DNA from 2 places in the Martinezella sp. CNPSo 3890 genome. Region 1 is predicted to be linked to the other one. Evidence: predicted binding sites of a transcription regulator. Region 1 holds the regulator's gene; the other holds the start of a gene.

What was found. Region 1 encodes PhoB, which activates phosphate uptake and scavenging genes when phosphate is short. Its sites were predicted from a motif close to TGTCATNNANCTGTCAT; they were not measured.
Region 2: a site for PhoB is predicted at 2,572-2,588, ahead of AC13RC_RS14535 (acetoacetate decarboxylase). Genes of this name have one in related genera too.

The regions. Positions count from the first base shown of each region.
Region 1 is NZ_JBXSOR010000001.1:24,551-28,992, reverse strand. It holds gene AC13RC_RS00155 (aspartate aminotransferase family protein) at 1-864, opposite strand, end outside; gene AC13RC_RS00150 (GcrA family cell cycle regulator) at 1,289-1,816, shown strand; gene phoB (phosphate regulon transcriptional regulator PhoB) at 1,906-2,589, opposite strand; gene phoU (phosphate signaling complex protein PhoU) at 2,621-3,334, opposite strand; gene pstB (phosphate ABC transporter ATP-binding protein PstB) at 3,385-4,200, opposite strand; gene pstA (phosphate ABC transporter permease PstA) at 4,216-4,442, opposite strand, start outside.
Region 2 is NZ_JBXSOR010000004.1:390,739-395,180, forward strand. It holds gene AC13RC_RS14525 (CGNR zinc finger domain-containing protein) at 1-456, shown strand, start outside; gene AC13RC_RS14530 (patatin-like phospholipase family protein) at 570-1,727, opposite strand; gene AC13RC_RS14535 (acetoacetate decarboxylase) at 1,766-2,512, opposite strand; gene AC13RC_RS14540 (3-hydroxybutyrate dehydrogenase) at 2,719-3,507, shown strand; gene ppk2 (polyphosphate kinase 2) at 3,604-4,442, shown strand, end outside.

The DNA.
Region 1 (4,442 bases):
AACGGCATTTCCGACCGCCATAGCAAGCGGATTGCCGCCATAGGTCGAGCCGTGCGTGCCCGCCTTCATGCCTGAGGCGGCTTCTGCCGTCGCAAGGCATGCACCGAGCGGGAAACCGCCGCCGATGCCCTTGGCGACAGCCATGATATCAGGCTTGATGCCGGCCCATTCATAGGCGAAGAGCTTGCCAGTGCGGCCGACGCCACACTGTACTTCGTCGAGGATCAGCAGCAGGCCATGTTCGTCGCAGATCTCACGCAGCCCGCGCAGGAATTCGTTGGTGGCCGGACGGATGCCGCCCTCGCCCTGGACCGGCTCGATCAGGATTCCGGCCGTCGCATCCGTGATGGCGGCGCGCACGGCATCGAGATCGCCGAATTGTACCTGATCGAAACCCGGTGCCTTGGGTCCGAAGCCCTCGATATACTTCTCCTGGCCGCCTGCGGCGATGGTCGCGATGGTGCGGCCGTGGAAGGCGCCCTCGAAGGTGATGATGTGGAACTTTTCGGGATGCCCCTTGGCGAATTGATAGCGCCGCGCCGTCTTGATGGCGCATTCCAGCGCCTCGGCGCCCGAATTGGTGAAGAATACCTTGTCGGCGAAGGTCGCTTCCGTCAGCCGCTTCGACAGCTTCTCCTGACCTGGCACCTCGTAGAGGTTCGACAGGTGCCAGACCTTGTCGGCCTGGGCCTTCAATTCGGCGACGAGATGAGGATGGGCGTGACCGAGCGAGTTGACCGCGACGCCGGCTGCGAAATCGAGGTAGCGCTCGCCATTTTCGGTGACCAGCCAGACGCCCTCGCCTCGCTCGAACCGTAACGGAGCGCGCATATAGGTGTCATAAAGCGGCGTGGTCTCGGCCATGGCCATATCTCCTGATCACAACTTTAAGGACCGATCGCTTCGATTTGATGAAACGGGTCCGAAAAAATCAAAAATGCCGCCTTGCGGCGGCCTGGGCACTATTGATGTTTTGCACCGCGATGTCAACAAAACTGGCGTTTTAGCAGTTGCGAGAAAGCGCTTGCCGGCAAAAGAGATGGGTTGGGCGGCGCCTATGGCAGAAATGCCACGCCCGGACAGCAAGTTGGGGAAAACCTCGAAATCGATTCCTCAAGATTCCCGCGACTCTTGTCACGGAGTCAGCCTCACACTAGGTTAAAAAGCAATTGCTAGACTGCATGCGGCGGAACTAGTCACCACAATTTTAGAGCGTTTCGCGCCTCGTTCCCATGCGAGGCAATGGTGAGGGATTCTGCCATCGGAAACGCGACAGCGGAGACAGGGCATGAATTGGACAGACGAACGCGTCGAGAAGCTGAAAAAGCTATGGTCCGAAGGGTTGAGCGCCAGCCAGATCGCTGCGCAGCTCGGTGGCGTGAGCCGTAATGCCGTTATCGGCAAGGTGCACCGCCTGAACCTTCCTGGCCGAGCGAAGGCCGGCGGCACGGCAACCGCGACGCGCACGCCAAAGCGCAGTGCCGCGGCTCCTCGCGCAACGACCTACGGCTCGCGCGTCGCTACCCGCACCGTGGTCGCCCGCCAGCAGGGCGCAACCATGCTGAAGGAAGAGATCGAGATCGATTCCGTCAATGAAATTCAGTATCGCCCGGCATCGAACGTCGTCGTTCCGATCTCCCGCCGCCTCGGCCTGACGGAGCTGACGGAACGCACCTGCAAATGGCCGGTCGGGGACCCGCTGAAGGACGACTTCCACTTCTGCGGCAATGACAGCCCGGATTCGTCGCCCTACTGCACCTATCATCAGCGCATGGCCTACCAGCCAGTGCATGACCGCCGCCGCAACAACGGCTGAAAGTTACCGCAAGACAAAGAGAAACGGGCCCCTCGAGGCCCGTTTTTCTATTTCCGCCGCTATTTAGTAACACCCGAGCGGCAAGCCGCTCAGGCTTCCATGGAATAGCCCGCGCCGCGAACGGTGCGGATGACATCCTGCATATTGGAGAAATTGAGCGCCTTGCGCAGACGGCCGACATGGACGTCGACAGTGCGTTCATCGACGTAGATATCGTGCCCCCATACGCCATCGAGCAGCTGCGAACGCGAGAAGACGCGGCCTGGCGAAGACATCAGGAACTCCAGCAGGCGGAATTCTGTCGGCCCCAGCCGGACTTCGCGGCTCTTGCGGTGGACGCGATGGGTTTCGCGGTCCAGCTCGATATCGCCGCAACGCAGCACCGTGGAGAGAACCTCCGGGCGGGCGCGCCGCAGCATCGCCTTGACGCGGGCCATCAGCTCCGGCGTCGAGAACGGCTTGACGACGTAATCGTCCGCGCCGGTCGAAAGTCCGCGCACGCGCTCGCTTTCCTCGCCGCGGGCCGTCAGCATGATGATCGGCAGGCGCTCCGTCTCCGGCCGCATACGCAGCCGGCGGCAGAGCTCGATGCCGGACACGCCGGGGAGCATCCAGTCGAGGATCAGGAGATCGGGGATGCGCTCCTGGAGACGCAGCTCGGCCTCATCGCCTCTGAGGATGGTGTCGACCTCGAAGCCTTCGGCCTCAAGATTGTAGCGCAGCAGAACGCTAAGCGCTTCCTCGTCTTCTACAACAGCAACTCTCGGAACCATGCGCCTATGGTCTCCTTTCTTCGCTTCCAGATTATTCCGTCACTGCGCCGACGGTGTTGGCGGTATCGTCCTTCGGGCGCTCGCCTTCCGGCTGAGCACCGGTCGCCATGTAATAGATCGTCTCGGCGATGTTGGTGGCATGGTCGCCGATGCGCTCGATGTTCTTGGCGCAGAAGAGAAGATGCGTGCAGGTGGTGATGTTGCGCGGATCTTCCATCATGTAGGTCAGCATCTCGCGGAAGAGCGAGGTGTACATGGCGTCGATTTCCTCGTCGCGTTCGCGGATCGACACGGCCTTGTCCGGCGAGCGGGTGGCGTAGACATCAAGAACTTCCTTGAGCTGGCTCAGTGCCAGTTCGGAGAGGTGTTCGATGCCACGAGCGAGACGACGCGGCACGCCCGTGCCCTGAACGGCGATGACGCGCTTTGCGGTATTCTTGCCGAGATCACCGACGCGCTCCAGATCGGAGGCGATGCGGATCGAGCCCATGATTTCGCGCAGGTCCGCTGCCATCGGCTGACGACGAGCGATGGTGACGATCGCCTTGTCACCAACTTCGCGCTCGGCATGGTCGAGAACGACGTCGTCGGAGATGACCTTCTGGGCCAGGGCCGCGTCGCTGTTGACGAGAGCGCGTACGCTGTCGCTAACCATCTGCTCGGCCAGGCCGCCCATTTCGGCAATGCGGCGCGTCAGAAACTTCAGGTCTTCGTCATAGGCAGAGAGAATGTGAGTGGAGACCATTTTTCTATCCTCAAGTGAACTGTGTGAAAGGAGCCGCGCGCCTGCCATCATCAACCAAAACGGCCCATGATGTAATCCTGCGTGCGGAAATCGTCGGGATTGGTGAACATCTTATCGGTGTCGTTCTCCTCGACCAGGTGGCCGAGATGGAACATTGCGGTACGCTGCGAGACGCGGGCGGCCTGCTGCATGGAATGCGTCACGATGACGATGGTGAAATTCTCCCGAAGCTCGTGGATGAGATCCTCGACCTTGGCGGTTGCGATCGGATCGAGCGCCGAGCACGGCTCGTCCATCAGGATCACCTCGGGGCTGACCGCGACGGCGCGCGCGATGCAGAGGCGCTGCTGCTGGCCGCCCGACAGGCTCGTGCCGGCGTCATGGAGCCGATCCTTCACCTCACCCCATAGACCGGCCTTCTGCAGACTGGTTTCGACGATATGCTCGAGATCGGCCTTTGAGCGATGCAGGCCATGGATGCGCGGGCCGTAGGCGACGTTCTCGTAGATCGACTTCGGAAACGGGTTGGGCTTCTGGAAGACCATGCCGACGCGGGCGCGCAATTCCACGACATCGATGCTGTCGTCGTAGACATCCTGATCGTCGAGCGTGATCTTGCCGGTGACGCGGCAGGTCTCGATGGTATCGTTCATGCGGTTGAGGCAGCGCAGGAAGGTGGACTTGCCGCAGCCGGATGGGCCGATCAGAGCCGTCACCGTATTGGCGCGGATCTTCAGATTGACGTCGAAGAGCGCTCGCTTGTCGCCGTAGAACACAGAAACGTCCTGGCCGATCATCTTGTAGGGGATCGTGGTCATCTTCTTGGCCAAGGCTCTTTCGCTGGCAGCTTCCGTCATCATGTTCATTTCGTGCGCCCTCCTTTACCAGCGCCGCTCGAAACGACGGCGCAGCAAGATGGCGCCGATGTTCATCGCGACGAGGAAGAAGAGGAGCACGATGATGGCACCAGACGTCCTTTCGACAAAGGCACGCTCGGCTTCGCTCGCCCACATGTAGATCTGCACCGGCAGCGCCGTCGAAGGATCGAGCGGCGATGTCGGATAATTGGCGACGAAGGCGACCATGCCGATCAGAAGAAGCGGCGCGG
Region 2 (4,442 bases), on a different contig from region 1:
GCCATGCGCAAGCAGGCGCTGCCGGGCGAACTCGACAAAGTCGCCGACCAGGCAAGAAGCCTGCGTGAGTGGTTCAGAACTTTCGTAAACTCCCATAGGGGAAAGCCGCTGGCATCAGAGGCCTTGAACGATCTGGAACCGCTGAACCGTCTGCTGGAACGCGATGAAGGTTTTAGCCGGATTGTCACAAGAAAGCCGGGCGAAGATCGCGAACTCTGCCTTCAGCCGATGCGGAAATGGCGCTCACCGGAATCGCTGCTATTACCGATCGGTGAAGCGCTGGGACGTTTCGTCTGCACGGAAGATTTTTCCGATGTGAAGGCCTGCGAAGGCCATGCATGCACCCTGATGTTCGTTGACCATACGCGCGGGCGCCGCAGACGCTGGTGCAGCATGGCGATGTGCGGCAATCGCTCCAAGCAGGCGGCCCATCGACATCGGCTCAAGCAAAGCTGACGCCAGTCCTGCAAAAAGACAGGCATTTTGCTGGAAGCATGAATTACGGCTGAAGCTAAGCGCAGCTCGCTCCTGCCCGATATCACCAGAGTCGAGCCGAGAACACCATTGGCTCAGGCCGGATCTTCCCTGTGAAGATCGTGAATGGCGACGGCATCATCGCTGAAGGGTGGCAGCAGCCAGTCGGTATGGCGCAGCGTGCGCTTGGTATCTTCAAGGCCCATGTCCCAATGCTCGCGCATCGACGTGCCGGAGAACTCATAGTCCTTGGCGTGACCTTCGTAGTTCTTGTGCTGATAGATCAGGTGCACGATATTGACGACGCCGGCATCGGAATAATCGGCAATTAGCTCTTCCTCTTCCGCGGTCAGCTGATCCTTCGGGACGCGCTTTAGGGCGCTCAGGAGCTTCATCTTCAGCCCGTGGATGCGTTTGAAATTGTCGGTGTTCTGCCGCGTGCGGCTCGAATACATGATGTCCTTGTGGCGCGAGAGCACGTCCGGCATGCTGCGCGGCAGGACGCCGCGGGCGCTGAAAAGATCCACCTGGAAGACGAGCGAGCTGCGGTCCTCTTCCTGATCGAGCAGATATTGCAGCGGCGTATTCGAAACGATGCCGCCGTCCCAGTAATATTCGCCTTCGATCCGGATGGACGGCAAGGCCGGCGGCAGGGCGCCGCTCGCCATGATATGCTCGGGGCCGATGCGCACTTTGTCGGTGTCGAAATAGACGAAATTACCGGTGCGGACATTCACCGCGCCGACGCTGAAGCGCTTCTTGCCATCGTTCAACACGTCGAAGTCGATCAGCATTTCCAGCGTCTTCTTCAACTCCGCGGAATCGTAGAAGCTGGTTGCCCCCTCGGCTCCCGGCAGCTCGAACCATGGGTTGGGAAAGCGCGGCTTGAAGAAGCCGGGCTGGCCCATGGTCATCGTCATCCAGGAACTGGTGCGATTACGGATATCGCGGAAGAAATCGCCTTCCGGCGTATAGGCCCAGATCTTGCGGCCGGAGATGATCTGCCAGAACTGCTCCAGACGCTGCAACCGCCGGCCCGGCTCGTTGCCGGCGATGATCGCGGCATTGACTGCGCCGATGGAGACGCCCGAGAGCCAGGTCGGTTCGCATCCCGCTTCGGCAAGCGCCTGATAGACGCCGGCCTGATAGGCGCCGAGCGCACCGCCACCCTGGAAGACCAGGGCAACGCGATCATATTGCGCGGCTATTTCCGGGATGGTCGGCGCTACCGCCTTGATATTTCGTTCGAGCACGATCCGTCTCCAGTATGGTCTAACAATAAGGCTTTCGGCTACCTGCGCTCGGCGAGATAGTCGTGAACGACTTCGCCTAGCCCGAGCGTCAGATCGGCGGTAAAATGAACCGCCGAAACCACTTCCAGCACGGGCAGTCGCGCGACGTCGGCCATGACATGCGGCCGAAGATCGAGGGCAGCCGGCGAAGTCCAGGCTTCCTTGATGGTGATATCGGTCAGATAGTAGCGCACGAGCTCGCAGATACGCGGCGTGGCATCGACATGCGGCACGATCTTGATCAGGAAATTCGGTTCCGAGAGAGCTGCTAGAAGCGGTCCCTGGTCGATCGGCTTGTGTTTGTAACCCATCGTGCCCGTGGCGCAGAGAACGCTGCCGTAATGCAGCGTGCCGACGATGACTTCGCCTTCGTTGACGATCTTCGGATTGGCAAGCTTCTTCGGAAAGCCCCAGATTTCGCGGCCGCCGGTGATCGGCGCATCGTCATCGAGATACATGGAGTGGACATAGCCACCCTTTTGTCCGCGATAGGTCACGGGGATGACCTGTCCGGTCTCGGTGTAATCACCAAAGCCAGTGGAATCGGGCATGCGGATGAATTCGTATTTCACCAGCGGTTCGTCGATTTCGAGCGGCGCCGGCACGACCGCTTCAAGCGCCTCGCGCGTGGTGCGATAGGTGATGATGATATATTCGCGATCGAAGAACCGATAAGGCCCTGGAGGATAGGAAGGATTGGTCAGCGGCATCGCATAGGCATGCTTCAGAATGTCTTCGACCTTCATCGTATTGTCCGTCGTTGGAGGAAATCGCCGGGCGCCAGAGCGAAAACTTGCACGGTTGCATGACAGTGAAGTGTCAGCCAATGATTGGCAGCGCCGCGAGGCAAAACCGCGCTGTTATCAAAGCGACATATCAGGCTGGCAGTGTGCGCTCATCTTGAGCATTTCCCTCTACCCAACCATGTCATAGAGATTGCAGGAGTTGCATCATGGGTTCGTTGACTTCGAAGAATGCGCTGGTCACCGGTTCGACGAGCGGTATCGGGCTTGCGATCGCCCGCGCCTTTGCCGCCGAGGGCGCGAACATCACGATCAACGGCCTCGGGGACGCCGATGCGATCGAAAAGGAGCGCGCGGCGATCGAAGCCGATTTCGGCGTGAAGTGCCGCTATTCCGGCGCCAACATGATGAATGGCGAGGAAGTGACATCGATGGTGCGTGAAGCCGAAGAAGCCTTCGGCAGCCTCGACGTCCTAGTCAACAATGCCGGCATCCAGTTCGTCGCCCCGATCGAGGAGTTTCCCGACGACAAATGGGAGGCGATTATCCGCATCAATCTGCTTGCTGCCTTCTACGCCATCAAGGCCGCCATTCCCGGCATGAAGGCGCGCAAATGGGGCCGCATCATCAATACGTCCTCGGCACATGCGCTGGTCGCCTCGCCTTTCAAATCGGCCTATGTTTCGGCCAAGCACGGCATTACCGGTCTCACCAAGACCATCGCCCTCGAAGCCGCTCAGAACGGCGTGACCGTCAACTCCATAGCGCCCGGCTATGTCTGGACGCCGCTCGTCGAAAAGCAGATCCCCGAGACCATGAAGGCGCGCAACATGACGGAAGAGCAGGTCAAGCATGACGTGCTGCTGGCCGCCCAGCCGACGAAGGAGTTCGTAACCGTCGACGAAGTAGCCGCTATCGCGGTGTTCCTGTGCAGTGACGCCGCCAAGCAGATTACCGGCACGACGCTTTCCGTCGATGGCGGCTGGACCGCCGAATAACACGGAAGCCATAGCCGGCACATGCTTGAGCACCGTGCCGGCTCTCAGCAGCCCAGGGCTGCAGCATCAACATGAAAACAGAGCAGGAGGCGCACAATGACCGACGAAACCCAGGACCCGCTCAGCCGTATCAAGGATGAGATCGTCGACAGCTTCGACGAAGAGCTGGAGATGCAGCTCGAAGAGGACCGGCTGGACGAACTGGTCGCAGAAGGCCTTATCAGCGAAGGTGAGGCGACGCTCGACCGCCGCGTCTATTTCCGCGAACTTTTCCGGCTTCAGCACGAGCTCGTGCGCCTGCAGGACTGGGTCCAATACAAGAAGCTGAAGGTCGTCGTGCTGTTTGAAGGGCGCGATTCCGCGGGCAAGGGCGGCGCCATCAAGCGCGTCACGCAGCGCCTCAATCCGCGCGTCTGCCGCGTCGTCGCATTGCCGGCACCGACCGAGCGCGAACGGCATCAATGGTACTTCCAGCGCTATACAGCGCACCTGCCGACCGCGGGCGAAATGGTGCTGTTCGACCGCAGCTGGTATAACCGCGCCGGCGTCGAACGCGTCATGGGCTTCTGCTCGCCGGAGGAATTGGAGGAGTTCTTCCGCTCCGTGCCGGATTTCGAGCGCATGCTGGTTCGCTCCGGCATCATCCTCATCAAATACTGGTTCTCGATCACCGATGAAGAGCAGGAATTCCGCTTCAACATGCGCATCCAGGATCCGCTGAAGCAGTGGAAACTGTCGCCGATGGACCTGCAGAGCCGCGTGCATTGGGAGGAATATACCAAGGCCAAGGAAGAGATGCTGGAGCGCACCCATATTCCGGAAGCGCCGTGGTGGGTCGTCCACGCCGTCGACAAGAAGAAGGCGCGCCTCAACTGCATCGCCCACCTTCTGAGCCAGATCCCTTACGAAAGCGTACCGAAACCGGAAATCGTACT